One region of the Bradyrhizobium sp. 482_C4_N1_8 genome, then DNA from elsewhere that is predicted to be linked to it. Evidence: predicted binding sites of a transcription regulator. Region 1 holds the regulator's gene; each other region holds the start of a gene.
What was found. Region 1 encodes LexA, which represses DNA repair genes until DNA is damaged. Its sites were predicted from a motif close to TGTTCNNNNTGTGTTCNG; they were not measured.

Region 1 (7,155 bases):
CGGCGCACTGGAGATCTTCGATCCGGATGGCGCGGCGAGCGTCGCCCGCGCCTGCGGCACCTTCGGCGCGGCGCACATGCTGAGCTCGGTGTCCGAGCCCGGCCTGGAGAAGACCGCCGAGGCCGCCCCTGATGCGCTGCGGCTCTATCAACTCTATGTGCGCGGCGACGACGATTTCGTCGCCGATGTCGTCAGCCGGAGCGAGAAGAACGCCTACGCCGCCTTCTGCCTGACCGTTGACACGGCCCATTACAGCCGTCGCGAACGTGACATTGCCAAGCGCTATGTTCGCGAGAGCCGCCTGCGCGCCACCGGCGGTGATTACCAGAAGGGCCTGGAGTGGCGGACCGTGAAGATGATCAAGGACAAGTTCAAGATCCCGCTCATCCTGAAGGGCATCGCCACCGCCGAGGACGCCCGGATCGCGGTCGATCACGGCGTCGAGTGGATCTACGTCTCCAACCATGGCGGCCGCCAGCTCGATCACGGCCGCGGCGCCATGCATGTGCTGCCCGAGATCGTCGACGCCGTGAAGGGACGCGCCAAGATCATGGTCGACGGCGGCTTCTGCCGCGGCACCGACATCGTCAAGGCGATCGCGGCGGGCGCGGACATGGTCGGCATCGGCCGGCTGCAATGCTGGGCATTGGCGGCGGCCGGCGAGGCCGGCGTGAGGCGAATGCTGGAGCTGCTCGAGGACGAGGTGCTGCGCTGCCTCGGCCTCTTGGGCGCCACCTCATTCGCCGAGGTCGACAAGTCCTGCCTGCACCAGGCGACTGCAACGAATGCGCCGAGCGTGTTCAGCGCGTTCCCGCTGTTCGACCATGACCCCTATCGATATTGAGTGAAAGGATGCAATGAGCTCGCTCTCTCCCGGCAGCGCGGACGCGCTGCTGTTCGATCTCGGGCGCGTCGTGCTCGACATCGATTTCTCCAAGGCGATCGCCTGCTGGGCGGGACATGCCGGCTGCAAGCCGGACGCCATCGTCGCGCGCTACGTGCGGGACAGCGAAGCCTACCGGCTGCACGAGGTCGGCAAGATCAGCGACGAGGCCTATTTTGACTCGCTGCGCGCCTCGCTCGGGATCGGCATTTCGGACGCGCAGTTCCTGGAGGGCTGGAACGCGATCTTCGCCGGCGAGATGCCCGACATCGCCGAGCTGCTGCCGCGTGCGGCGAAGCAGTTGCCGCTCTACGCCTTCTCCAACACCAACCGGCCGCATGTGGACCACTTCTCGAAGGAATATGCCGGCCTGCTCGGCCATTTCCGCGAGCTGTATCTGTCGTCCAGCATCGGCCTGCGCAAACCGGATGTGGAGGCCTTCGACCATGTCGTGGCCGCGATCGGCGTGCCGGCGAACCGTATCGTGTTCTTCGACGATCTTGCCGAGAACATCGAAGGAGCGCGGTCGCGCGGCCTGACCGCGGTCCACGTGACCTCGCCCCGCGACGTCGGGAATGCCCTCAAGGCGCTCGGAATCTGACCTCTGGCCGGCAAGCCGACGGGCCGCGAGTGGAACTATTTTGCCTGGGGGCGAGGAACCAAAACCCTTTGTGCATTTTTATACGGAGTTCCCGGAACGATTGCCCCTCTCGGGACTCATGAGTCCGTTGTGAATTCTACATCGGGCTTATCGTCGTGTTGGGCAAAACCTACCTTACCAAGCAAGCCTCTCTGCTGATGAAATTCGCCAGAACCACCTCGGATTCTGACCTCTCCGCAAAACTGATCAGCAAGGCCGCCGACCTGAAATCCCAGGCCGACCCGCTGCCTGACAAGGATCAGGGCCCCGCAGCGCCGGACGTCAGTCCGTACAAGCCGCCGGGGAGTTGACCGATGCTGGCCGTGGCTCTCGTCCTTCTCGTCCTCGCCATGGCCATCCTCGTACCGGTCTGTCTCGCCTTCTGGATCATGCCGCGGCGGACTTGATGCTCACCCTTCATCGCAGAGCGGATGACGCAGGATAAATCATCCTGCGCGGCCACTGTTTTGCCTCTGCGCCTGCACTCGGCTAGAACTCTCGCCGCCGATTTGCCCGAACGGGCCCAGCAGGAGTTTTCACCCGTGGCCCTGATGCCGGTTTCCGACGCGCTCGCTGCGGTGCTGGCGGGCGCAGAGCCGCTGCCTGAAGAGATGATCGCGCTCGACGCAGCCTTCCACCGCGTGCTCGCGCGCGACGTCGCCGCGCGGCGCACGCAGCCGCCGCAGGCGATGTCGGCAATGGACGGCTATGCGGTGCGCGCGGTCGATGCGGCGAAGATCGACTCCCAGCTCACCCTGATTGGCGAGGTCGCGGCGGGCCGCCCGTTTGCGGGATCGGTCGGCGCCGGCGAGGCCGTGCGTATCTTCACCGGCGGTGTCGTTCCCGATGGCGCTGATGCGGTCGTGATCCAGGAGGACACGATCGCGGACGGCAAGCGCATAACGATCAAGGAAGCTGCCGTAACGGGGCGGCACATCCGCCCCGCCGGCGTCGACTTCTCGGAAGGCGACGTGCTGCTGCGCAAAGGGGCCCGGCTCACCGAGCGCGACCTCGCGCTCGCCGCCGGCATGAATTACCCGCAACTGCCAGTCCGGCGACGCCCGAAGGTCGCGATCCTCGCGACCGGCGACGAGCTGGTGATGCCGGGTACGACGCCGGGCCACGGCCAGATCGTCTATTCCAACGGCTACGCCCTGCACGCGCTCGCCCGCAGCGAGGGCGCCGATACCATCGACCTCGGCGTTGCCGCCGATACGCTGGAGGCCACCACGGCCGGCATCGGCCGCGCGCGGGAGAGCGGCGCCGACATCCTGATCACGACCGGCGGCGCGTCGGTCGGGGACCACGATCTGGTCCAGCAGGCGCTGAGGGACGAAGGTATCTCGATGGCGTTCTGGAAGATCGCGATGCGGCCGGGCAAGCCGATGATGAACGGGCGGCTCGGCGCGATGCGCGTGATCGGCCTGCCCGGCAATCCCGTGTCATCCTACGTTTGCGGCTTCCTGTTCATGGTGCCGTTGATTCGCGCGCTTTCGGGCCGTTCGATGATTCATCACCGCCGCGAACGCGCGGTGCTCGGCCGCGATGTCGGCGCCAATGACCAGCGCGAGGATTACCTGCGCGCACGCCTCGAGCTGCGCGACGACGGCACGCTCGTCGCCCTTCCGGTCAATCACCAGGATTCCTCGCTGCTTGCGAATCTCGCTGCGGCACAGGCACTTCTCGTGCGCGCGCCATTCGCGTCGAAGGCCGAAGCCGGCACGCCTTGCGAGGTCTTGCGGCTGCCCGTCTGAGCGCTTCGTTCGCGTGCGTTCCGCGAACTTTGTCGCGTTCACGGTAAATTAAGCAGTTGCGGAACATGTATCGAACATATAGTGTCCGTTCATGATTTGTTTCGAGAATGTAGCGGCTTACTGCTGAATTCAGCGTCTCGGAATCGAACGACATCAACCGGGGGATTTTGGTCGAGATGTTAACGCGCAAACAATACGAGCTCCTGCGGTTCATCAGCGAACGACTGAAGGAAAGCGGCGTGCCGCCCTCCTTCGATGAGATGAAGGACGCGCTCGACCTGCGCTCGAAATCGGGCATCCATCGCCTGATCACCGCGCTCGAGGAGCGCGGCTTCATCCGGCGCCTGCCCAACCGGGCCCGCGCCATCGAGGTGATCAAGCTGCCCGAGCTTCAGGCCGCCGCCGGCAGCCGCCGCGGCTTCACGCCGAGCGTCATCGAAGGCAATCTCGGCAAGGTCCGCACGACTTCGAGCCCGCCGCCGGACGAGGGCGAGCGCCCCGTCGCGGTCCCCGTGATGGGCCGCATCGCGGCCGGTACGCCGATCGAGGCCTTGCAGACCCGCAGCCACACCATCAGCGTACCGCCTGACATGCTCGGCTCGGGCGAACATTACGCGCTCGAAGTGCGCGGCGATTCCATGGTCGAGGCCGGCATTCTCGACGGCGACATGGCGCTGATCCAGCGCAACGAGAGCGCCGATACCGGCGATATCGTGGTGGCGCTGATCGACGACGAGGAGGCGACGCTCAAGCGCTTCCGCCGCCGCGGCGCCTCGATCGCGCTCGAGCCCGCCAATGCGGCCTATGAGGTCCGCATTCTGCCGCCCAACCGGGTGAAGATCCAGGGCAAGCTGATCGGACTGTACCGGAAGTATTGATACCGAACGTGCCGGTATCGGTCATTTCGCGCCCCGCGCGCTTTCGATCGGCATCGCCGATCCGGGATTGGAGCGGACGATTGTCCGCTTCCGCTGGATAGTCTTTCTGGTTTCGCGCAGATTATCCGGCCCCTCCTCCAGCGGTACATCCTCGGCACGCCACACGAAGCAGCCCTGCTTCGCGGCCTTCAGGTTCGAGGAGAAGTCATGCGCCAGATCGTTCTGAGCACAGTTGCTGTGGCGCTGATCGCAGCATCGGCCGCGCAAGCCTTGGCCGCGCAATCGCGGCCCCATGCCCGCAAGGATACCGCCGTAAGCGAGCAAGTCCGCAAGGCCCTCGACGCCGTCGACCAACCGTCGCGGCCGGGCTGGCAATATTCCGGCTGGTCGGCGCCTGCGGGGCGCTGACACGCGCCTGCGGAATGCAAAGGGGCGGGCTTTGTTCCTGGTGGATTCGGGAAAGTTAATGTGATTGCGGCCTGCGGCGGCGAGCCGTAGATTTGCCTACAACCCGGCAGAACGTTTGGTATTTCCACTCTGATAGAGGCCTGCGCCTCGATTAAGAGACGTGGGTCGCTATCCCTGCATGAGGAGCACCCGATGTGTGACTACAGCCTGCATGCCGTCGCGTCGCGTCCCGCCGAAGTCGGCGAGACGATCGTCACGACAACCTTCCGCGGCACCTCGACGCGCGGCTTTGCCTCCGCGGCCGATCCGACCGTCGCGGTCTGCCTGCTCCCGGGAACGGAGCTCGCCTTCGCCGACAACGTCCGCTACGACAATCGCTGGATCTGGACGCGCACCGTCAATTCGCGCGTCGGCAAGTTCGGCAAGATCGATCCGCACATTCCCGATCGCCATCATGATGCGATCGAATTCCCCGACGGCAAATCCGTGCTGGTGACGCAGCTGGTCGAAGGCCAGCGTGCGACCGTGCTGCAGCTACCGGTGACCCAGCCGCTCGGCGAGCGCGAGCACAAGCCGCAGACCATCACCGACAGCCGGCCAACCAGCACCCGCCTGCCGATCGGCTGACATCGCCATTCCCGGCCGGCAGGTCGGGCCAGGATTGAAAATCGCCATCGCCGGCCGAGGCCGGCGAGATGGTGTTGCTCGTGCCCCGCGAAACGCCATCGGGCGGACCAAGCCGTTGTGCCTCCCACCGCACGAAGTTTGCGCTGTCCTGCCTGAATTTTAAACGTCCGTTCCGCAGCCAAATGGCCGATGCTTGGTGCGGCTTGAGACGGCGGGCACGTTCGATGAAGACCTTCATTCGCGTCGTTGAACTCTGGGTGCCTGACCGCACGCGCATGCGGCTGGAATTCGGCGGCGGCCTCTACGGCGAAGGGTTGTCCGCGTTTAGGGACGTGAGCGAGGATCTGCACTTCGGATATGACGAGGGACTTCCCGGCAAGGCCTGGGCCAGCGGCCACCCCGTGATCCTCACCAGATTCACCGATTCCTATTTCAAGCGGACCGATCAGGCCATCGCCGCCGGGCTGACCTGCGGCGTGGCGGTGCCGGTGTTTTCAGGCGAATTCCTGCAAGCTGTCATGGTGCTGTTCTGCGGCGACGACGAGGCCCATGTCGGCGCGATCGAGCTCTGGCACAACGATGCCGAAACCTCCCACGAGATGGGGCTCGTCGACGGCTATTACGGCACCGCCGACATGTTCGAATTCAACTCCCGCCACACCAGATTTCCGCGTGGCTTCGGCCTGCCCGGCCGCATCTGGAAAGCCGGCCTGCCGCTGATCATCAAGGACCTGCACGATGCCAGGAGTTTTCTGCGCTGGGAGGACGCCGCCAAGGTCGGAATCAATCTCGGCGTCGGCGTTCCCTACCGGACCGGCACCGATCAAACCTGGGTGCTGACATTTCTCTCCGCGCAGGCGACCCCGATTGCGCGACGCTTCGAGATCTGGGTCCCGGACGAGGCCCGTTCGGCGCTGGTCTTCCGCACCGGCGATTGCAGCGCGCAGACCGACCTCGCCGCGCTCTATGCGACGAAATCCATCGCCAAAGGCGAAGGCAGCATCGGCGGGGCCTGGGCCACCGGCATGCCCGCGCTCAACGACGATCTCGCGCGTGACGGCTCGGTCGCGGCCTCGCAGGCCAGCGCCTCTGGACTGAGCCAGATGGTCGTCCTGCCGGTGATCGGCAATGCCAGGCTCGACGCCGTGCTGGCCTGGTATCTGTAACCCGTCCGCTCAATCCTCAGCCTGCAGGTCCGCTTCCGATGGCGTCGCGTCGCGGTTGCGGGGAGCCGCCGCCTGCGGCGCAAGGCTCGCGCTGAAATCCGCCTCGCCGGCCGCCGCCGGCGACCACGGACGGTCTGTCCCCCTCGTCTTCGCCGCCTGAACCGCAAAGCCGTCGCCGCTTCGCGTCAGTGCCAGCGCGCCCTGCCTTGCGAGACGCTGACGGTCGACAACCATGGCCGCGCAATCCGGCGGCGCCGGCCGCGCCGTCACCACCAGCGCGGCCCGGCTGCAATCGTCAGCCAATGAATCGATGCGCAAGGCCAGCGCGACCAGGCGCCCGTCGGCGAGCGGCGTCACGCAGCCGGCTTCGTCGCACGACACGCCGGCGGCCAGTGAGGCACTGCCGGCATCGCGCGGATCGGCGTCGGCGGCGAGCCATTCCTTCAGAAGAAAACTGTCCTTGCTCGACCTGATCAGATGCAGGTGCCCATCCCTGCCCCGCATCGCGACGCTCTGGCCGTCACCGGCGATCAGGACATCGGGCTGCCGCGCGCACAGTCCCCAGAGGATCGCGGCCAACAACACCACCGCGCCGGCCCAGCGCAACGGCGTGCGCAACAAGCCCATCACGATGATTCCCAAGCTTGCCGCGATCAGCGGTGCTATGCCAAAAGCCGAGATGCGGCCGACCGCGCCCGGCAAAGCGGCCACCCAGCGCGACACCGCAACCATCCAGTCGATGCCGATCCCCATCAGCCACCAGAACGGACCATCGAGTCCGAACGGCGCTGCAATCAAG
Region 2 (7,155 bases), 2.9 Mb from region 1:
GCCGGGATTGCGCCGAGCGGGTGGCAGGTGCAGGAGATGCCGGCGTTCGTGGCTTCGCTCCGAAATATCGCCAACGCGGCCTCGGCACGCTCCACCGCGCGCTCGCGCTCCATCTCGAACACCGCCGCTACGGCGGCACCGCCATCCAGGACGTAGGCAGTGCTGCTCGCGACGTACCCGACGGCGACCGCGTCGACGTGTGCGTTGAGTCTCGCCGCGAGCGAGATCGAGCCGTCGATCACCGCGCTCATCGGGCGCTCGGTCGGGATGTGGACGAGAATGTCTTTGTACATGGCGCGCCTCCGGTGGACATCATCCAGTGGCCGCAGTCTATCACGGCGCACGGGGCCTGCGTTGAGCCGCATCAAATGTGCAGCCCTGATTTTCGCGGCACCTTTGCCAAGATTTAATCGGACGGACGGGACGCCGTAAGGTGACGATGTCCATGTTGGTTGCAAGGCGACTTACCCAACATGGACATTTCGACATGAACGATCACGTCAATTCCGACACCACCACGTCCCGCAAGATATTGAAGCCGCGCCGGCTTGCGCTGCTGGGCACCGCGGCCGCGCTTGGCGTGGCCGTGCTCGCTGCCTCTCCCGCCTCTTCGCAGTTCGGTCTGAATTCCTTCATCGGGCCGGCCCAGGCGGCGGAAGCCGCCGCGACGCCGCCGGGCTTCGGCGATCTCGTCAGCAAGGTCAAACCCGCCGTCATCTCGGTGCGGGTCAGGATCGACCAGGACAATGACAAGAGCGCGATGCTGCAACAGAACCGGATGGATTCGGACGAGGATTCGCCGTTCGACCAGTTTTCGCGGCAGTTCGGCTTCCGCGGCCCGGGTGGCATGAACGGCATGCCGCGCCAGCGCCACCAGATGATCACGGGCGAGGGTTCCGGCTTCTTCATCTCCGCCGACGGCTATGCCGTGACCAACAACCACGTCGTCGATCACGCCGAGTCGGTACAGGTGACTATGGATGACGGCACGAGCTACACCGCGAAGGTGGTAGGCACCGATCCGAAGACCGATCTCGCGCTGATCAAGGTCGATGGCAAGAGGGACTTTCCGTTCGTCAAATTCTCCGACCAGAAGCCGCGCATCGGCGACTGGGTGGTCGCGGTCGGCAACCCCTTCGGCCTCGGTGGCACCGTGACCGCCGGCATCGTCTCGGCCAATGGTCGCGACATCGGCAACGGTCCCTATGACGACTTCATCCAGATCGACGCGCCGATCAACAAGGGTAATTCCGGCGGTCCGGCCTTCGACATGAACGGCAACGTGATCGGCGTGAACACCGCGATCTTCTCGCCCTCCGGCGGTTCGGTCGGTATCGGCTTCGACATTCCGGCTTCGACCGCGAAGCTCGTCGTCGCGCAGCTGAAGGACAAGGGCTCGGTCACCCGCGGCTGGCTCGGCGTGCAGGTGCAGCCGGTGAGCGCCGAGATCGCCGACAGCCTCGGCCTCAAGGAGGCGCGCGGCGCGATCGTGGACAATCCGCAGGACGGCAGCCCCGCGGCGAAGGCCGGCATCGAGGCGGGCGACGTCATTACCGCCGTCAACGGTACCGCGATCAAGGACTCCCGCGATCTCGCCCGCACCATTGCCACCCTGGCGCCGGGCACCTCCGTGAAGCTCGACGTCTTCCACAAAGGCGCGAGCAAGACGGTGACACTCGCCCTCGGCGAGTTGCCGAACGAGCGGCAGGCCAAGGCCGGCGAGGGCAAGGCGCAGCCGAACACCGGCACGCCGCGCCTCGGTCTCAGCCTGGCGCCGGCCGGCGACGTCCAGGGCGCGGGCCAGAAGGGCGTCGTCGTGACCGAGGTCGATCCGCAGGGACCCGCCGCGCAGCGCGGCATCCAGACCGGCGACGTCATTCTCAACGTCGGCGGCAAGGCCGTTGCCAATGTCGGTGATGTCCGCTCCGAGCTGGCGCAGGCCAAATCATCCGGCAAGAACAGCGTGCTGTTGCAGGTGAAGAGCCAGGAAGCGACGCGGTTCGTCGCGGTGCCGCTGGCCTAAGCCTCGCGCTTCCCGCGGCAAACTCAAAAGGCGGCCTGCGGGCCGCCTTTTTCGTGCGCGTCTGGAAGATTCCCACAGGTGTCGATAACATTCTCGTTAACGGCAGCGTTGATGACGGGTTCGTCCGAAAAAGCCGCGTTCGCTCGTCACAGTTGGGAATCACGTGTTGGGCTTTGGCGTCAATGAAGACGCCCAGGCGAATTGCAGGAGTGGAACTTCGAACGCCCGGCCTTCTTGTGGAACCGGTGGTTCGCATTTGATCGGTGCCGACATGGATCGATTGAAGCTCTCGCTGAGGTGTGCGCTGCTTGTGGCGCCGCTTGTCCTGACGACCGGAAGCGCCTTGGGGCGCGACGATGGCCGCTACGCCAACTCGCCGCTAAAACCCTGGTTCGACAGTTTGCGCAGCCATCTCGGGCCCTGCTGCTCGGATGCAGATGGCTTTGCTGTATCCGACCCCGATTGGGAATCGCACGATGGGCACTATCGCGTGCGGCTCGACGGGCAGTGGGTGGACGTGCCTGATGAGGCCGTCATCACCGAGCCAAACCGGGCTGGCCACACCATGGTGTGGCCGGTGAAGACTGCGTTCGGGATTTCGATCCGCTGCTTCATGCCGGGCAGCATGATCTGACCCGGATCGGCGTTACCGCTTGCTGGACTTGCGCTTCGCGGTCTTCTTCGTTGTCTTGGCCGTCTTCTTGGCTGTCTTCTTGGACGTTTTCCGCTTCGACGCCTTCTTCGGGACCTTCTTGCCCTTCGCGCGCGCTTCCGACAGGCCGATTGCGATCGCCTGCTTGCGACTCTTCACGCGTCCGCCACGACCGCCGGGGCCGCTTTTCGCGGTGCCCTTCTTATAGCGGCGCATCTCGCGCTCGACATCACCGCCGGCGCTGCGTGAGTAGCGGCGCTTCTTTGCCTTGCGTGCCATCGACTCTCTCCCTTGGCCACGGGAAAGAACCGCATCACTGACCCTACGTTCCAAATGCGCTGGCCGCGCTCCTCAGAAGGAGTTCGCCAACTCGATCTCGTCTTCCAGCGCTCGAATGCGGCGCGCAGCCTCAGTCGAGGACAGAGCCCGATCGTATTGGGTGGGCTGATAGGCCTCCTCGCTCAGACGCTTCAGCCTCAGCCCCTGCGCTCTCGTCATCTGTTCCGCGAGGAAAACCCTGGCGTCGTATTTACCCTGAACCTGCATCTGGCCTCTCCGTTCTCAAATCCTGACTTGACTATATGTTCTTATTTTGTTCTAACAAGCCATGGACAACAGAATTAATGAAATTCGACGCAAAATCAGCGCCTTGAGGCTTGAGATGGCCGACATTGAGGTGTCTGTGCGCGACCTCGTCAATCGCGACCGCGACTGCACGGAAAAGGCCCTGACGCAGATGGATCTGCGCCGGAAAATCAACCTGCTGATCGGCGAATGGAAGGCGGCCGGTGGCGGCGATGTCCTGCCTGACGTCCGCGAGCGGGTACGCCTTCGTCCTGCAACGACATCCGGCAGTCCGCTGCGCGTGATCGCGCGCCGCTGAGAATTTTGGGAGCGTGCGGTGGACGAAGACCCGGACACGTACCGGATTCTAAAGCTGCGCGCCGAAATTCTCGAACTCGGCTCCGCCATCCGGCAATTGCAGCGCGAGGGTCTCGACGATGCCGCAGCCCAACTCCTGATCGCACGCAAACGTGCACAGCTCGAGCATCTCGTGAAGGCGAATGCCGCGGGACGGCCGCTTTAGCGATCTGACGCTGGAAGGATTCCCAATCCAGCTCCAAGCTCCAGCTCCAAAGCGAAAGGCCCCGCGTCGCCGCGAGGCCTTTGATGGTCGGCCGGAGCTCACTTGGTGTTGCTCATGCCGCCCTTGTTGTTCGTCATGGTGCCGCCTTGGTCGGAGCCGGGGCCAGAACCACCTTGACCGGAGGGATCAGCGCCCTTGGAGGACTTGGTGTTGGCACCCGTGGTCTGCGACGAGGACATAGCGGATCCATGCTTGGCCTTATGCGACTTGGCCTGCACGGCGAACGGAGCGGCGGCGAGGCCAGTTGCCAACATCACGGTAAGAGCGAGCTTGGTGGTTTTCACGCGCGGGAACTCCCTGAGTTGAATTGACGCAGGCAGCCAACTGCCATTTGCCGCAGGAGTTCCGAACGAAAGCGCCCGGTGCGCGTCACGCGCGCTTCAAAATTCCTTGTCCTCGGCGAGGATGAACATGAGGCCCGTGAGCGTCGCCCCGATCGCGAACGTCGTCACCAGTGTGATGATGAAGACCATGGCGGCCGAATGTCCGCCGTGGTTCAGCAAATTTGCGACTGCCGGATTGAACAGGACGAGGGCGAGCCCGAAGACAAGGCCGAGGGCTGCGCCCATCATCGCATGCGTCATCAGCTTGATGACGCCGGTCGGAGAGATGAGGCTCGGCGACTTTTTCCCGCGCATGGAACCGCCTCGCGGTGTGGCATAAAACGCGCACGACGATTGCGGGTTCCATTGTCATGACGATTTTGTCATTCCCCGCTTCATCCGACGTTCATGGCGGTCTTGCGAGGATGAATGCCATCAACACGGGAACATTCGATATGGGTAAGGTCGTCTTTCTCTATCGCTCGCTGGCCTATCGCAACGCGGCTGCGGATATGCTGCGCAAGGCGCGCAAGCTGCCGCGCGGCGCCGAGCGGAGCGCAGCCCGCCGTTACGCGCGGGCGCTGCGCGAGCTTTCGCAAACGGAAGCCTGGCTGGAAGGACGTGTCGCTGACGAACCGCAGGCGATGCAGAGCATGAGGGTCGCCGCGACGCGCTAGAGCATGATCGGTTCTGAGTGAATCAGGGCCGAAGCTCCAGATTCCTGTCTTTACGCGCGAACCGGAGCCCACTTCGCTCGCAGACGCGCTAGCCTGAGGCCTGCTGAAGGGGTTCGGACGGAGCCGCGTCGAACTTGCTCGCGGCCGACGGCGCTACGGTCTTCCGCGTCAGCGGCACCTCAAGGCGGCACAACAGGCCTTCGGCACGCCAGTTGAATTCCGCCTGTCCGCCGAGTTGCGATTCCACACTGGCAAGCAGGCTCCGCGTGCCGAAGCCACGGGATTTCGGCGTCCTCACCAGCGGGCCGCCGGTTTCGTCCCAGGTCAGTGTGAGGTGGTCGTCCTCGACTTGCCAGCCGATCGCGAGCCGCCCCGACCGCGTCGAGAGCGCGCCATATTTCGCCGAGTTGGTGAAGAGCTCATGCAGCGCCAGCGCCAGCGTCTGCGCTGTCGCCGGCGCCAGCTGAACTTCCGGACCGGCCAGCTTGATCTGGCCGCCGAGCGAGTAGGGCGCGAGTTCCTCGTCGATCAGCCTCGAGAGTTCGGCGCCCTGCCAGCTCGACAGCGACAGGATCGTGTGCACGCGCGCCAGCGCGTTGATGCGCCCTTCGACGGCGTTGACGTAGGCCTTGACCTCGTCGGCGCGGGTGAGGCGCACGATCGATTGCGCCAGCGCCAGCGCGTTCTTGGCGCGATGATCCACCTCGCGCGCGAGCAGGTTTTGTCTCTCTTCCGCGCGTTTGCGTTCGGTGATGTCCACGGTGACGCCGCTCACGCGCACCACGCGGCCGCCCTGGTCCACCGTCGCGGCCGCCGTGCCGACGCACCAGCGCACCTCGCCATCGGGCCGGCTGACGCGAAACTCGCCTTCATAGGCGTGCGCGCCGGTGTTGAACGCGGCAATCGCCTGGCTGAACTGGTCGACGTCATCAGGGTGCAGCAGCGCCTGGATATTGGCTGAGGTGACATTGAAGGTCTCCGGCGTCACGCCGAAGATGCGGTACTGGCCTTCGTCCCACATCCAGTCGCCGTTGACCCAGTCCCAGTCCCAGGATCCCATCTTGCCGGCGGCAATCGCCATGCTGCGCCGCTCTTCGCTCTCGCGCAGCTTTGCGGTGGAATTCTCCAGCTCGGCCGTGCGCGCGCGAACGCGGTCCTCGAGCTCCCGGTTCAGCCGTTCGAGCTCGCGCGTCTTGCGGTAGAGTTCGGCGAACACCTTGATCTTGGCGCGCAGCACCTCCGGCACCACAGGCACCGGCACGTAATCGACCGCGCCCATCTCGTAGCCGCGCAAACGGTCGATGTCGCTCACCTGAATGGCCGAGATGAAGATCATCGCGGTCTTCTGGAAGCGCGGATGCTCCCGGATCATCGCGGCCAGCTCGAATCCGTCGAGCTCGGGCATGCAGACGTCGACCAGGATCACCGCGATCTCGGTCTTGAGGAGCACCTCCAGCGCCTCGCGGCCCGATGATGCGATCACGAGGTTCTCGCCGAGTTCCTTCAGGATCACCTCGTAGGCGAGCAGCTTGGCCGGCTGGTCGTCGACGAGGAGGATGTTGACCTTTTCGTGGTCCATTCGCGGATCCAAACTCAGCGGTGCAGCCACATGCGGATTGCAAGCAGCAATTGATCGGTGTTGACGGGTTTGGCGAGGTAGTCGGACGCACCGGCTTCCAGGCATTTCTCACGGTCGCCCTTCATCGCCTTGGCTGTCAGCGCGATGATCGGAAGGCGGGCGAAGGCCGGATTTTCGCGAATGACGCCGATGGTCTGATAGCCATCCATCTGCGGCATCATGATGTCCATCAGCACGATGGCGATCTCCGGATTGGATTCGACCAGCGTTACCGCCTCGCGGCCGGTCGTGGCCGTCAGCACCTTCATGCCCCGCCGCTCCAAGACGCTCGACAGCGCGAAGATGTTGCGGGCGTCGTCGTCGACGAGCAGGGCGGTCTTGCCGATCAGGTCTTCGTCGGAACTGTTCAGCTTCTCCAGCATGCGCTGCTTCTCGACCGGCAGTTCCGTGATCACGCGATGCAGGAACAAGGCGGTCTCGTCGAGCAGGCGCTCCGGCGATTCCACGCCCTTGACCACGATGCTGCGCGCCATGGTGTGGAGTTCCGCATCTTCCTCCGCCGAGAGCTCGCGGCCGGTGAAGACCACCACCGGAACGTTCGACAGGCTCTCGTCGTTGCGGATCTGGTCCAGCACCTCGAAGCCGCTCATGTCGGGCAGCCGCAGGTCGAGCACCACGCAATCGCAGGGTGCCTCGCGCAGCGTCGAGAGCGCGCCGGCGCCGGTATCCGTCGTCACGATCTCGATGTCGTCGT
Region 3 (7,155 bases), 170 kb from region 1:
TTTCGTAACGCGATGGCGTCGGAGGCGAAGATCAGTATTTGGCGATGAGGGGGCCGCCGAACCTGTAACTGACGCGGGCCGTTGCAATGTCAACGTCCTGGCGGATCCGATCGGCGCGCGAGAACGTGCCGTTGTTGAACGTAAAGCGGTTGTCGCGCGATCCCATGAAGCCGTGCACATAATCGACGCCGACCACGATGTTGGGCGTTACGCCGAAATCGAGGCCAGCACCAATCGCTCCGCCCCAGCGCGTTTCATTCGCCCTGTCGAACACGAAGCCGGTGGCGGTGGTGAAGCCCTCGTATTTGTCGCTCACAACCATCGCACCACCCTTCGCGTAGAACAGCACATTGCTCCAGGCGTAGCCGACCTGGCCGGTCACGAGGCCGAAGGCGTTGATCTTCGAGCGGTCTGAGCCGACGCCGCCGGCAGCCAGGCTCGGTCCATTGGAGCCGCTAAGGTGAGCCCAGTCGCCCTGGCCTTCCACGCCGAACACCCACGACGCGCTCTGCCAGCGAAAGCCGGCCTGGCCGCCGGCCACGCCGCCGGTCGCGGTGTGGCAGCCCTCCGATGCGGGGGGAGTGACCGGCGCACCGAGGATGTTGGTGACGATGTCCCAGCAATTATGGCTCCAGCCGCCACCACCGTTGGCGCCGATGTAGAAGCCGCTCCAATCGTAGACCGCGGCGATCATCGGGGCAGGAGCTTTGGTGTAGGGGCTCGCCGCCAGGTCGGCCGCCGAAACGGACGTGGTCATCGCGACTATGCCGGCGGCGGCAAGCATAAACTTGTTCAAGACGGACCCCCCAAGGCCAAAGTTGTTGCGATCTTCGATACAACCTTCGAGGTGCGACAGTCTGTCACCGGAGGGTCACAGCGCGCCGAAAAATGGAACTTGTCCGCAAGCGCTCGCGCCGTGCGCGCGAAAACAAAAAGGCCGGCGCAAAGCCGGCCTTTCGTAACGCGATGGCGTTGATGGCGAAGGTCAGTACTTCGCCACAACCGGGCCGCCGAAGGTGTAGTTCACGCGGACCGTGCCCATATCGACGTCCTGCTTGATACGGTCGATGCGGTCGTTGATGCCGAGAATCGTGAACGAGTTGTTGCGCTTGCCCATGAACAGATGGTCGTATTCGATCGCAACGGACCAGTTCGGCGCGAAGCCGAATTCGAGGCCGGTGCCGACCGCGCCGCCCCAGCGCGTCTCGCTTGCGCTGTCGAGGACCACGCCGACGACCGTGCCGTTGTACTTGGCATGCGTGACCGCCGCGCCACCCTTCACGTACCAGAGCACATTGTTCCAGGCATAGCCGACCTGGCCGGTGAACAGGCCGATCGCGTCGATCTTGGTCTCGTTGACCAGCGGAGCAAGCGCCACGCTCGTATTCGAGCCCTTCAGATTGGCCCAGTCGCCCTGGGCTTCAAGGCCGAACACCCAGCTGGCCGACTGCCAGCGATAACCGACCTGGCCACCGACGACGCCGCCTGTCGCATTGTGACAGCCTTCAGCCGTGTCCGGACCCGCAACGCCGAAGATATTGTTGACATCCCAGCAGTTGCGGCTCGAAGCGCCGCCGCCGTTGATGCCGAGGTAGAACCCGCTCCAGTTGTAGATCGAGGCCACAGCAATGGGCGCCTTGGTGTAGGGGCGGGCCGCCAAATCGGCCGCCGAGGCGGGAGCCAACGCGCTGAGTGCGAACAGACTGGCCGAGGCCAGCAAAACCTTCTTCATTTCAATTCCCCAGTTTCGTTTCTCTTTGTCGACCAAAAACGGCCGACCCAATGACCCAACCGATGTCATTGCTCTACACCATTGAAGCCGAAGGTTGTGTCACCGGGATACCACAGCTTTCCCCGAAAACGTTGGGAATCGGTTGGCCTGGATCTGGACGCGCGAAAACAAAAAGGCCGGCGCAAGGCCGGCCTTTCGTAACGCGGTGCGTTGGAAGCGAAGCTCAGTACTTCGCGACCACCGGGCCCCCGAAGTGATAGTTCACGCCGACCTGCACGGTGTGGAAGTTGAGCGTGCCGGTGGGCAGGGCGCCCGAGAAGTAGGTCTCGCCGCCGAGGCTGCGATAGAGGTACTCGCCCTTGACCGACCACTGCGGAGCGAAGAACGCCTCGACGCCCGCGCCGACGGTCCAGCCGGAGTGCCACTTGCTGTCCGACGCGGTCAGGCCGAGAGCGGAGAGGGTGATCTTGTTGTCGATCCAGGCGTAGCCGCCGGTGCCGTAGAACAGGACCTGATTGACGGCGTAGCCGATACGGCCGCGCACGGTGCCCATGGCATCGGTCTTCGAGCTCGCCGTTGCGGTCACAACGCCGAATCCGGGAACAACAGTGGCGCCGGTCGCCGAAGCGCTGACGTCAGCCCAGGAACCATCAGCCTCGACGCCGAACACGACGTTGCCGGTCTGCCAGTTGTAGCCGGCGGTGCCGCCGACGAAGCCACCCTTCATCTTCGGGTCGCCGGAACCGTTTTCCCAGGCGCCGCCGCCGACGATACCGAGGTAGAAGCCGGTCCAGTTGTAGACCGAGGCCACCGCCACCGGAGCCTTGGTGTAGGGGCGCGCCGCGAGATCAGCGGCCGAAGCCGGAGCAGCGAGAGCGAACAAACAGGCCGAAGCCAACAAAACCTTCTTCATTTTCAAACTAATCCCAGTCCCGGTTTCTGTTTTTGCCTTCCGTGCGTTCGGAAGGACATCGGACGCCGTGGTCCAACTGATGTCGTGCTTACACGAGCAAAGCCGCAAGTTGTGTCTCCCAAAAGCCACAATAATCGCAAAACGTAACGGTGACTGACCTATAATTCCCGTTGCCCACGCAAAAAGGCCGGCGCGAGGCCGGCCTTTGATCTCCAAGCGATTTCAGAGGGATGTCAGTATCTTGCGATCATCGGGCCGCCCCAGCGATAGTTCACGCGGACGAGGCCGATATCGACGTCCTGGCTGATGCGATCGGAGCGTGTGGCAACGCCGAGCGGGGCGAAATTGCCGGATCCGGTGAAGCCGATGGTGCGGTTGCCGAGGAAGATGTGGTCGTATTCGAAACCCACGGTCCAGTTCGGGGCGAATCCGAACTCGACGCCCGCACCCACGGTGCCGCCCCAACGGGTCTCGTTGGCCCGGTCGAACTCGAGGCCGCTGGCGACGTCGAAGCTGCGGTAGCGATCGCTGACGACGGCGCCGCCGCCCTTCACGTAGACTAGGACGTTGTTCCAGGCGTAACCGACCTGACCGGTAATCAGGCCGAAGGCGTTGATCTTCGAACGATCGCGCAGGCCGCTGATCGCACTGATGTTGTCACCCGAGAAATCGGCCCAGTTGCCCTGGCCTTCGAAGCCGAACACCCAGTTGGCTGACTGCCAGCGGTAGCCGACCTGGCCGCCGACCGTGCCGCCGGTCGCGTTGTGGCAGCCTTCGCCTACGAGAACGCCACCGCCGATATCGACGTCCCAGCACTTGTGGCTGGTGCCGCCGCCGCCGTTGATACCGATGTAGAAGCCGCTCCAGTCGTAGATGGTCGCGATCATCGGTGCTGGAGCCTTGGTGTAGGGACGCGCAGCGAGATCTGCCGCGCTTGCGGGAGCCGACAGCCCCAACGCGATTGCACCAATAGTACCAATCAAAATCTTATTCATTGCAGTCCCCCCAGTTTCTGACCGCTTTTCGAAGTCCCCGAAGCGGCTGATCAGGCGCGACGCCTATAAGAATCTAATTCCGCAGCAAGCGTAGCTTAGGCGGGAGGCGGAGTCCGTCTCCGGAATGCAACAGTCGGGCGGCATCTGAACTGCTTCTAACTTGATGAATGTTAAGCTGTTTCGCCGTCCTCAGGAATTCGGGGAAATTCCATTTGGCGCAGGCCGTCTTTGTGCATCGCGGTGCCGTCTTGCCAACGCAACAAGGTGAGGGGTGTCATAAGAACAAATCTGGAACGAACCGGCCAGGGGTGCTATATGTGGGGATAAGTGGAGGGGTGACGGGCCGATCCGTCCGCGCAAGCGTATAGGGTCGCGTCAACAGGTTGCAGAGGACGCGGGCGCGTCCCGGGCCTTCTAAAATTCAGTGGCATTCGGAGTGGAGAGCGGCGATGGCGGGAAGCGTCAACAAGGTCATTCTGGTTGGAAATCTCGGCAAGGATCCCGAAATCCGCCGCACCCAGGACGGGCGGCCGATCGCGAATTTGAGCATCGCCACCTCGGAGACCTGGCGCGACAAGAATAGCGGCGAGCGCAAGGAAAAGACCGAGTGGCATCGCGTCGTGATCTTCAATGAAGGGCTCTGCAAGGTCGCCGAGCAGTACCTGAAGAAGGGCGCGAAGGTTTACATCGAGGGCGCGCTCCAGACCCGCAAATGGACCGACCAGAGCGGCGCCGAGAAGTACTCCACCGAGGTCGTGCTCCAGGGCTTCAACTCGACCCTGACGATGCTCGACGGCCGCGGCGGCGGTGGAGGCGGCAGCTTCGGCGACGAGCCGGGCGGCGATTTCGGCTCCTCCGGTCCCGTCAGCAGCGCGCCGCGCCGTGCCGTTGCCGCCGGCGGCGGCGGTGGTGGCGGTGGTGGCGGTGGTGGTGGCCGCAACAGCGACATGGACGACGATATCCCGTTCTGAGGCGGGCGGGGGCGCTTCGCCCCTGATGTCACCTTGCTCGCGTAAAACGACAGGAGTCCTTACCAATTGACGGGCAAAGCTCGGTTTTTGCGGGCTTGCCTCATGTGCTGCCTCAAGCCTTTGACGAGGCGTGATGTGAATGGTATTAACTTGATGTTAATCCTATTCACATGGGTCGGCCGTCGATCGGAGAAAGCCCTGCATGAGCGTTGCGCCGCTGCTTGAGGCTGCTCCAGCGATCCCGCTGCACGCCTTTGCCGCCATGGCCGCCTTCGTGCTCGGCCTCGTTCAGTTTGCCGCCCCCAAGGGCACGCTGCCGCACCGGACGATCGGCTGGATCTGGGTGGGGCTCATGGCGGTCGTTGCGGCATCGTCGTTCTGGATCCACCAGATCCGCCTGGTCGGGCCGTTCAGCCCGATCCATCTCCTATCGATCTTCACGCTGGTGATGCTGCCGCTCGCGGTGTGGCGGGCGCACACCCACCGGGTCGCCGATCACCGGCGCATCATGATCATGACGTTCGTCGGCGCGCTCGTCATTGCCGGGCTGTTCACGCTCGTGCCTGGACGGATCATGCACCGGGTGATTTTCGGAGCCTAGGACGTGGTTCCATGCGGCTCATTCCGGCTTCGCTCGATGCAGTGGTGCTGAGCTCGTAAGTCTCTGGAAAAACAGTCGGAAAAACCGCTTCCCCAGACCTCGCAAGGGTGGTTATCAGGGGGGCGATGCGCTATATGATTCCCAGATAAAATCTCACCGGATTTCCCCTTGGCTGACGACGACAACAAGCCCGGCGACCAGCCGGCGCAACCCTCGGACATTCGTCCCGTTTCCATCTACGAGGAGATGAAGAAGTCCTACCTCGATTACGCGATGAGCGTGATCGTGGCGCGTGCGCTGCCCGATGCGCGCGACGGGTTGAAGCCGGTTCATCGCCGCATCCTCTACTCGATGAACGAGCAGGGGCACACGCCCGACAAGAAGTACGTCAAGTCGGCGCGCGTGGTCGGTGACGTCATCGGTAAATATCATCCGCATGGCGACCAGTCGATCTACGACGCCATGGTCCGGATGGCGCAGGACTTCTCGATGCGCGTGCCGCTCATCGACGGCCAGGGCAATTTCGGCTCGGTCGACGGCGATCCCCCGGCCGCCTATCGGTACACCGAAGCGCGACTGACGAAGGTGGCGTTGGCTCTGCTGGCCGACATCGACAAGGACACCGTCGACTTCCAGCCGAACTACGACAACAACGAAACCGAGCCGTCGGTCCTGCCGGCCAAGTTCCCGAACCTCCTGGTCAACGGGGCGGGCGGCATCGCGGTCGGCATGGCCACCAACATCCCGCCGCACAATCTCGGCGAGGTCATCGACGCCTGCGTCGCGTTGATCGACAATCCTGCGCTCACCATCGAGGAACTCATCAACATCGTTCCGGGACCGGATTTCCCGACCGGCGGCGTCATTCTCGGACGCGCGGGCATCCGCGCCGCCTACCACCTCGGCCGCGGCTCCATCGTCATGCGCGGCAAGGTCGCGATCGAGACCATCCGCAAGGAGCGCGAGGCGATCATCATCACCGAGATTCCCTACCAGGTGAACAAGGCGACGATGGTCGAGCGCATCGCCGAGCTGGTCAAGGAAAAGAAGATCGAGGGCATCGGCGACCTGCGCGATGAATCCGACCGCGACGGCTACCGCGTCGTCATCGAATTGAAGCGCGACGCCGTGCCGGATGTGGTGCTGAATCAGCTGTACCGATTCACGCCGCTGCAGACGAGCTTCGGCGTCAACATGGTGGCGCTCGACAGCGGCCGTCCGCGGATCATGCATCTGAAGGACCTGCTGGCGATCTTCGTCGACTTCCGCGAGCGGGTCGTCACGCGTCGCACCAAGTTCCTGCTCGCCAAGGCGCGCGATCGCGCCCACATCCTGGTTGGTCTGGCGATCGCGGTCGCGAATATCGACGAGATGATCCGCGTCATCCGGACCTCGCCCGACCCGACCACTGCCCGCGACACCCTGATGTCGCGCGACTGGCCGGCACGGGACGTCGAGGACATGCTGACGCTGATCGACGATCCGCGCCACCGCATTAGCGAGGACGGCACGATCCGGCTGTCGATGGAGCAGGCGAGGGCCATTCTCGATCTGCGCCTTCAGCGTCTCACCGCGCTCGGCCGTGATGAAATCCGCGACGAGCTCGACAAGCTCGCGGGCGAGATCGCCGATTATCTCGACATCCTGCGCTCGCGCGCCCGCGTGCTGGGCATCATCAAGACCGAGCTCGCCGAGGTGAAGGCCGAGTTCGCGACCCCGCGCCGCACCGTGATCATCGAGCAGGAGGGCGAGGTCGAGGACGAGGACCTGATCCAGCGCGAGGACATGGTCGTCACCGTCTCCCACGCCGGCTACGTCAAGCGCGTGCCGCTGTCCGCCTACCGGGCGCAGCGCCGCGGCGGCAAGGGCCGCGCCGGCATGCAGACCCGCGACGAGGATTTCGTCAGCCGCCTGTTCGTGGCGTCGACGCACACACCGGTGCT
Region 4 (7,155 bases), 3.7 Mb from region 1:
GATGTTGGCCGGTGTGGTCAGTACCGTGCGGATCAAGCCGGATCCTTCGTCGACACCGACATGGGCCTTGTAACCGAACGTCGTGCCGCTCTTGCCTTGCCGCTTGGTGAAGCGGGCGTCGGGATCGTTTGAGGGGCGATCCTCCTTCGGAGGAGCCGACACCGCCTGGATCAAGGTCGCATCCAGCATCGTGCCGCGCTTGAGGATGACGCCGGCATTCTCAAGCTGACGATCCAGCTCACCAAACAGCTTCTCCAGCAGGCCTTGTTCGACAAGCTGGTTCCGAAAGCGGTTCAGGACCGTATGGTCGGGCGTCGCATCCTCAAGGCTCAAACCGACGAAGCGCTTGAACGACAACCGGTCGCCCAGTGCTTCCTCGAGTTCGCGCTCCGAAAGACCATACAGCGACTGCAACAGCACAGCACGAAACAGCACCAGCACCGGATAGCCTGGTCGACCGGGGCTCCCTTCATCCCGCAAATGGCCGATCAGCTTCTCGAACCGGTACCACTTGACCAGGCCAGCCAGCCGATCCAGCGCCGCATTGGCGCCGGCCCCCTTCGGCATCAGCGCTTCCACAAAGCTCGGCTGTCCCGTCCGCTTGACCGCCATCGCTACCCTCCAAGGCTTTGCCCTAGGGAATCACAATTGACGAATTACGCAACAGGCCCCTTGTGGGAGAAGGTGGCGCGAAGCGCCGGATGAGGGGTTGTTTCCGCGAATTCAGAAGTAAGAGAGTCACGCGCGGAGACCCCTCACCCGTCTCGCCGCTACGCGGCGAGCCACCCTCTCCCACAAGGGGAGAGGGAAGACAAACCTACTTCGGCAACAGCGCCTTCAGCTTGTCCATGTCGCGCACGTTCATCTTGAAGCCGCCGGGCATCACGATGTCACCGGGCTTCTGGTCGGGCTTGCAGGCCCCCAGCCACTTGGCTTCGAGCTGCATCGTGGTGTCGCGGCCTGCTGCGCCGGCGGCGCCGCCTTGCGCGTGCGACGAGGTCTTCACCGTATAGGCCGAGTTGAAATCGCCGGTGATCTCGGCATGCGAGGTCGTGCTGATGCCGGCGACGTTGCACTCGGAATCGCTGACATAGCCGGTCGCGGTCTTCTTGATGTCCTGCTTGGCGCAGATCTGCTTGGCCATCGGGGAGACGTTGTTGTTCATCTCCTTGTCGACGGTCTCGTCGGTGCAGTGCTGCATGGTCATCTCGGGCATGGGCGTGCCGGTCCTGACCATCTTCATTTCCCAGAGACCGGCCTTGCGCACCGGCAGATCGTCGGCGCTGGCGCTGCCTGCCGACACCACAAGACAAAGGGCCGAGCCGAGCAAAGCGAGCTTGCGCGTCATGTGGAAGCTCCCGACGTTCCGAAAGCGCCTCAGTACAGCGTGCGGATCGGCTGTTGGGCAGCGCCATAGGGCACCCAACGGCAGGAGAACGAGATGTAGCCGCCCTCAAAGGCCTGCACCGCGAGGAATTTCACGACCTTGCCGTAGCGCGCGCAGTGATCGACCGCGACCTGCCGCGCATCCGCCTGGGTCGCCAGCGAATAAGCGATGATGCCGCCGGTGTCGTTGCCCTTGAACGGAGGCACCGGAAGGAGATCGGCGCGTGCCGACTGGCTGGCCATCATACCCAGGGCAAGAAAGCCCGCGGCCGCAATGATTCGCATTCCCGTCACTCCAATTGGTTGGCGCCAGTTTACGGTGCCGGGAGGTCCATGAAAAGAACTGATGCCCCGCCGGCTGCGAGGTTGGGGTCAACTCTTGGCCAAGTGTTGCCGCGCTGCACTTGACCTGCCCCGGCCTTCGCGGCACCGTCCATCCTTCGCAAGACCCAGCTGTCCGGATTGCCCATGCGCGCCCTCCCCCTGAAATCGCTCCGCTTTGCCACCTTGCTTGGCCTCATGTTCGGAGCGCTGTCGCTCGGTGAGGCCAGGGCCGCCAATCCGCTGGAGCTGAACTTCTGGCTGAACGGGCCGCGCTATGACGGCGCCGTCGTCGATTGCGAGAGGGCGCTGCCGACCATCGCCACCCAGTTCTGGGAGAAGGAAAGCTCGTTCTGGAATTCCTCGTTGAAGATCACCGGCTTCGCCGCCGTTCACGAGATCGCGTTCCGGCCCTGGCAGTCCGACAACATTCCGCGCCGCTATTGCACCGGCGACGCCATGCTCAATGACGGCAAGGTGCGCAAGGTGCATTTCTCGATCATCGAGGATGGCGGCTTCTCCGGCTACGGCAATGGTGTGGAATGGTGCGTGGTCGGGCTTGACCGCAACTGGGCCTACAATCCGTCCTGCCGCGCCGCCAGGCCCTGAGCCTCGATCGAAAGGCCTGAATCGGACTGATCAGGCGCCTGACGGGCCGGCCCGAATTTTGTTCTTGAAATGTTCTTGTTGCCTGCTAGGCTGATTGCACAGTCTAGTTGAGGGGCGTCGCCATGTTTCATTTTAGATTGCGTTCGTTCACCCGTCTCGTGATCTCACTGACCCTCCCCCTGGTTCTGGCCGCCGGGCTGGTCGCGCTGCCGGGCGGCGCGAAGGCCCAGGACAAACGGCAGAACGCGCCCGGCGAATTCGACTTCTATGTGCTGTCGCTGTCATGGTCGCCCTCGTTCTGCGAGGAGGCGTCCGAGCGCAACCGCGGCGGCGGCGGCGGTGGTCGCTCGCAGATGCAGTGCAGCGGGCGGCCCTACGCGTTCGTGGTGCACGGGCTGTGGCCGCAATATGAGAATGGCTTCCCTGAATATTGCCAGCGGCCGTCGCCACGCCTGAACCGCAACATCGTCTCTTCGATGCTCGATTTGATGCCGGCGCCGGGGCTGATCTTCAACGAGTGGGACAAGCACGGCACCTGCTCCGGGCTCGACAGCCGCAATTATTTCGAGACGATCCGAAAGGCGCGCGCCGCGATCAAGATCCCGGCGGAATATCTCGAACTGTCGCAGGCCAAGACCGTGGCGCCGGGCGAGGTGGAGGAAGCCTTCATCAAGGCCAATGCGGGCCTGAGCAACGCGGCCATCTCGGTCACCTGCAATCGGACCCGGCTCTCCGAGGTCCGCATCTGCCTCAGCAAGGACCTGCAATTCCGGGCCTGCGAGGAGATCGAGCGCCGCGCCTGCCGCCGCGACCAGGTGACGATGCCGCCGATCAGAGGTGGCTAGTCCAAGTGTTTGTGCCCCGGACGCAGCGCCGGTTCGGCGGTGCGCTGCAGATTCGGGGCCCATGCCGGCACAGGCGCGCATCCCGCTTTGCTCAAGCCGTGACGTAGCGTAGTCCTGTCTCATGAACTACCGTCACGCCTTCCACGCCGGAAACTTCGCCGATGTCATCAAGCACATCGTGCTCGCGCGCATCATTACTTACCTCCAGGACAAGCCGGGGGCATTCCGTGTCATCGACACCCATGCCGGCGCTGGCCTCTACGATCTCGAAAGCGACGAGGCGCGCCGTAGCGGCGAATGGCTGACCGGCATCGCGCGGCTGATGCAGGCGCGCCTGTCGAACGACGCCGTGGCGCTGGCCAAGCCCTATCTCGACATCGTTCGCGCCTACAATCCGAAGGGCGAGCTCAAGGCCTATCCGGGTTCGCCGCTGATCACGCGCGGCCTGCTGCGGCCGCAGGACCGCCTCGTTGCCTGCGAGCTCGAGCCGAAGGCGCGCAAGGCGCTGATCGGTGTGCTGCGCCGCGACGAACAGGCGCGCGTGGTCGATCTCGACGGCTGGGTCGCGCTGCCGGCCTTCGTGCCACCGAAGGAACGGCGCGGGCTCGTGCTGATCGACCCGCCGTTCGAGGCGAAAGACGAGTTCGAAAAGCTCGGCGACGCCTTCGCGGCGGCTTTCACCAAATGGCCGACCGGTATCTATGTAATCTGGTATCCGGCCAAGAGCCGGCGCGCCACCGACACGCTGGTGCAATCAGTGGCGCGGCTCGCAGCCGCAGCAAAACCGCCAGGAAAATGTCTGCGTCTCGAATTCAGTGTCGCGCCGCAGCTTGATGGCGCCGCCCTCACCTCCGCCGGATTGTTGATCGTCAATCCGCCGTACACGCTGCATGGCGAGCTCAAGACGATCCTGCCCGAGCTGGAGATACCGCTCGGACAGGGCGGAGCTGCCAGATTCCGATTAGAGGTGCCGAGACCGTAACACCCCGGCATTCTTGGGAAAAAGATGCAGGAGCGGTAGTCAATCTGCAGAGAACCGTATTATGCTGTTTCCGTGACTGGCTTTACGTTCCGCTTCCGCGAATGGTTGCGGCGGAGTGAAGGCCTAAGAAAGATCCGATCGGACCGAAAGAAAGGTCCGCCCAAGGATGGCCAGCTCCCGGGCTTCGTAAGGCCCGGTCATGTCGTGACGTGAGTCTGCGTCGCGACGGAGGAGCAATGAGGGGGAGTTTCCCGATGGCCATGACGGGAACGGTCAAGTTTTTTAACGGCGAGCGCGGCTACGGTTTCATCAAGCCCGACGACGGCGGGCGCGACGTCTTCGTGCACATTACTGCTGTGGAGCGGGCGGGACTGAAAGATCTCGCCGAAGGACAGCGCATTACTTTTGAAGTCGAGCCGGACAAGAAGGGGAAGGGACCAAAGGCAGTCAATTTGGTCATCGTCTCCTAGAGCGTTTTCGAGCGAACACCTGGCGAAAAAAATCCCGGCCGCGAGCGGCCGGGAGGCTGTTGTCCGGTATTTTCTTCTTCAACTATCAGAAGTGATAGTTCACGCCTGCGCGCACAACGCTGGCGCTATAGCCGTTTGACACGCCGGTAATTGCGAACTGGCTCGTCGACAGATCGATGTAGAGATATTCGAGCTTGGCGCTCCAGTTCGGCGCGAAGCCGACTTCCGCGCCGGCACCGATGGTCCAGCCTGCGGTGGTGTGCGACTCCGTCCAGCCGAATGTCTGCGCGCGCAGTTCGCCGAAGGCGAGGCCGGCGGTGCCGTAGAACAGCACGTTGCTGAAGGCATAGCCCGCACGGCCGCGCAGCGTGCCGAACCAGGGGTTGGAGAACTTCCACGGCGCGAAGGTGTCATCAGCGCCCGCGGCCTGGATATCGCCCTCGACGCCGAACACCCATGGACCGTTCTGGAAATTGTAGCCGGCCTGTACACCGCCGACGAAACCGGAGGGCTTGACGGGCGAGTTACTCACCGAGCCCCACTCATAGCCGAGATTGGCACCGAGATACGGACCGGCCCAACTATAGGCATTGAGCGGCTGATTGACGGTGTAGGGCGCACCCTGCCCGTAATTGAGATCGGCGGCCTCTGCCGAAGCTGTCCAGCCGGCTGCAACCAACACGGCTGCGCCTACAACGAACCCCCTCATCGGTACTCTCCAACGCAACGGCCGCCCCCCGCGATGCCTGCGCCGCCGCGCAAGGCAAAATCGCATGGTTACGGAACCTCCTCTTTTTCGCGTAAGATTTATCGAGAGTTTTAAGTTAAAGGCCTGTTAAGCCGGGTTACCACGCTCTTAACAGGCTTAAGCAAGTGTTACCCGGAACCGCGCCGCCATCCTGTGTGTGCCGCAAGGCTGGAACTTCAAATCGGCACCCCCAGCGCTTAAATTCGCATCATGGCTCACGATTCCACCGACAATCCGGACGACGCACGCGCGCGCAAATCTCCGCGCGGCACGACGGCCGACGCCCCGCCGGAGAGCCTGGCGCCGCCGGACCTCGATCCCGCCACCACCGCTGGCGAGGACGAGGACGACGCGCTGCTGCCTGACATCCTGGAGGAGAGCGGCGCGGTCGGCGAAGAGCCGCTGGCGACCGGCCATGAAGCGATCGAGCGCGCGGTCCGCCTCGCGCCCACCTCGCCGGGCGTCTATCGCATGCTCAGCGCCAATGCCGACGTGCTCTATGTCGGCAAGGCCAAGAACGTCAAAAAGCGCCTGTCGAACTATGCGCGCCAGAGCGCGCCGCAACCGGCGCGCATCCTGCGCATGATCGCAGCCACGGTGACCGTGGAGATCGTCTCGACCAACACCGAGACCGAAGCGCTGCTGCTGGAAGCCAATCTCATCAAGCAGCTCCGGCCGCGCTTCAACGTGCAGCTGCGCGACGACAAGTCGTTTCCCTACATCCTGATCACCGGCGACCATTGGGCGCCGCAGATCCTCAAGCATCGTGGTGCGCAGTCGCGGCCCGGCCGCTATTTCGGCCCGTTCGCTTCCGCCGGTGCGGTCAACCGCACCATCACCGCCTTGCAGCGCGCGTTCCTGATCCGCTCCTGCACCGATTCCTTCTTCGAGAGCCGCTCGCGGCCCTGCCTGCTCTACCAGATCCGTCGCTGCGCCGGCCCCTGTACCCGCGAGATCGATTTCCCCGGCTATACGACGCTGGTGCGCGAGGCGACAGACTTCCTCTCCGGCAAGAGCCAAGCGGTGAAGCAGGAGCTTGCCGGCGAGATGGAGAAGGCCTCCGGCGAGCTCGAATTCGAGACCGCGGCACTCTACCGCGACCGCCTCGCCGCGCTGTCGGCGATCCAGTCGCAGCAGGGCATCAATCCGCGCACGGTGGAAGAAGCCGACGTGTTCGCCATCCACCAGGAGGGCGGCTTCTCCTGCGTCGAAGTGTTCTTCTTCCGCACCGGACAGAACTGGGGCAACCGCGCCTATTTCCCGCGCGCAGAGAAGACCTATACGCCGGAGGAAGTGCTGGGGTCCTTCCTCGCCCAGTTCTACGACGACAAGCCGCCGCCGAAGAACATCCTGCTCTCGCACGAGATCGAGGAAAGCGAGCTGCTCGCCAATGCGCTGTCGATCAAGGCCGGCCACAAGATCGAGGTCACGGCGCCCAAGCGCGGCGAGAAGAAGGAGCTGGTCGCCCACGCGCTGACCAATGCGCGCGAGGCGTTGGGCCGCAAGCTCGCGGACACCGCGACACAGAGCCGCCTGCTCGACGCCATGGCCACGACGCTGAGCCTGCCGCATTCGCCCAAGCGCATCGAGGTCTACGACAACAGCCACATCCAGGGCACCAATGCGGTCGGCGCCATGATCGTCGCCGGGCCCGATGGTTTCGTGAAGAACCAGTACCGCAAGTTCAACATCAAGTCGGAAGGGCTCACGCCGGGCGACGATTATGGCATGATGAAAGAGGTGCTGGAGCGCCGCTTCAAGCGCCTGATCAATCCGCCCGAGGACGCCGCCGGC

Region 2: the regulator LexA is predicted to act here: its motif matches at 3,258-3,275, upstream of AB7Z56_RS34075 (DUF3072 domain-containing protein).
Region 3: the regulator LexA is predicted to act here: its motif matches at 3,919-3,936, upstream of AB7Z56_RS21435 (single-stranded DNA-binding protein).
Region 4: the regulator LexA is predicted to act here: its motif matches at 2,376-2,393, upstream of AB7Z56_RS37945 (ribonuclease T2 family protein).

What each region holds. Positions count from the first base shown of each region.
Region 1 is NZ_CP197231.1:4,316,654-4,323,808, reverse strand. It holds gene AB7Z56_RS20660 (alpha-hydroxy acid oxidase) at 1-844, shown strand, start outside; gene AB7Z56_RS20655 (HAD family hydrolase) at 858-1,484, shown strand; gene AB7Z56_RS20650 (hypothetical protein) at 1,682-1,834, shown strand; gene AB7Z56_RS20645 (molybdopterin molybdotransferase MoeA) at 2,066-3,277, shown strand; gene lexA (transcriptional repressor LexA) at 3,454-4,155, shown strand; gene AB7Z56_RS20635 (hypothetical protein) at 4,177-4,509, opposite strand; gene AB7Z56_RS20630 (hypothetical protein) at 4,756-5,190, shown strand; gene AB7Z56_RS20625 (GAF domain-containing protein) at 5,415-6,356, shown strand; gene AB7Z56_RS20620 (ComEC/Rec2 family competence protein) at 6,366-7,155, opposite strand, start outside.
Region 2 is NZ_CP197231.1:7,182,085-7,189,239, reverse strand. It holds gene AB7Z56_RS34095 (universal stress protein) at 1-293, opposite strand, end outside; gene AB7Z56_RS34090 (Do family serine endopeptidase) at 488-2,023, shown strand; gene AB7Z56_RS34085 (hypothetical protein) at 2,295-2,657, shown strand; gene AB7Z56_RS34080 (DUF6496 domain-containing protein) at 2,670-2,954, opposite strand; gene AB7Z56_RS34075 (DUF3072 domain-containing protein) at 3,027-3,221, opposite strand; gene AB7Z56_RS34070 (hypothetical protein) at 3,337-3,558, shown strand; gene AB7Z56_RS34065 (hypothetical protein) at 3,577-3,762, shown strand; gene AB7Z56_RS34060 (hypothetical protein) at 3,861-4,106, opposite strand; gene AB7Z56_RS34055 (hypothetical protein) at 4,203-4,460, opposite strand; gene AB7Z56_RS34050 (hypothetical protein) at 4,517-4,822, shown strand; gene AB7Z56_RS34045 (HWE histidine kinase domain-containing protein) at 4,911-6,401, opposite strand; gene AB7Z56_RS34040 (HAMP domain-containing protein) at 6,416-7,155, opposite strand, start outside.
Region 3 is NZ_CP197231.1:4,487,094-4,494,248, forward strand. It holds gene AB7Z56_RS21415 (outer membrane protein) at 32-796, opposite strand; gene AB7Z56_RS21420 (outer membrane protein) at 986-1,732, opposite strand; gene AB7Z56_RS21425 (outer membrane protein) at 1,956-2,645, opposite strand; gene AB7Z56_RS21430 (outer membrane protein) at 2,879-3,640, opposite strand; gene AB7Z56_RS21435 (single-stranded DNA-binding protein) at 4,090-4,611, shown strand; gene AB7Z56_RS21440 (DUF2306 domain-containing protein) at 4,814-5,212, shown strand; gene gyrA (DNA gyrase subunit A) at 5,381-7,155, shown strand, end outside.
Region 4 is NZ_CP197231.1:7,997,572-8,004,726, forward strand. It holds gene AB7Z56_RS37925 (IS5 family transposase) at 1-612, opposite strand, end outside; gene AB7Z56_RS37930 (DUF3617 domain-containing protein) at 818-1,348, opposite strand; gene AB7Z56_RS37935 (hypothetical protein) at 1,378-1,671, opposite strand; gene AB7Z56_RS37940 (hypothetical protein) at 1,855-2,316, shown strand; gene AB7Z56_RS37945 (ribonuclease T2 family protein) at 2,439-3,161, shown strand; gene AB7Z56_RS37950 (23S rRNA (adenine(2030)-N(6))-methyltransferase RlmJ) at 3,283-4,143, shown strand; gene AB7Z56_RS37955 (cold-shock protein) at 4,398-4,613, shown strand; gene AB7Z56_RS37960 (outer membrane protein) at 4,699-5,322, opposite strand; gene uvrC (excinuclease ABC subunit UvrC) at 5,572-7,155, shown strand, end outside.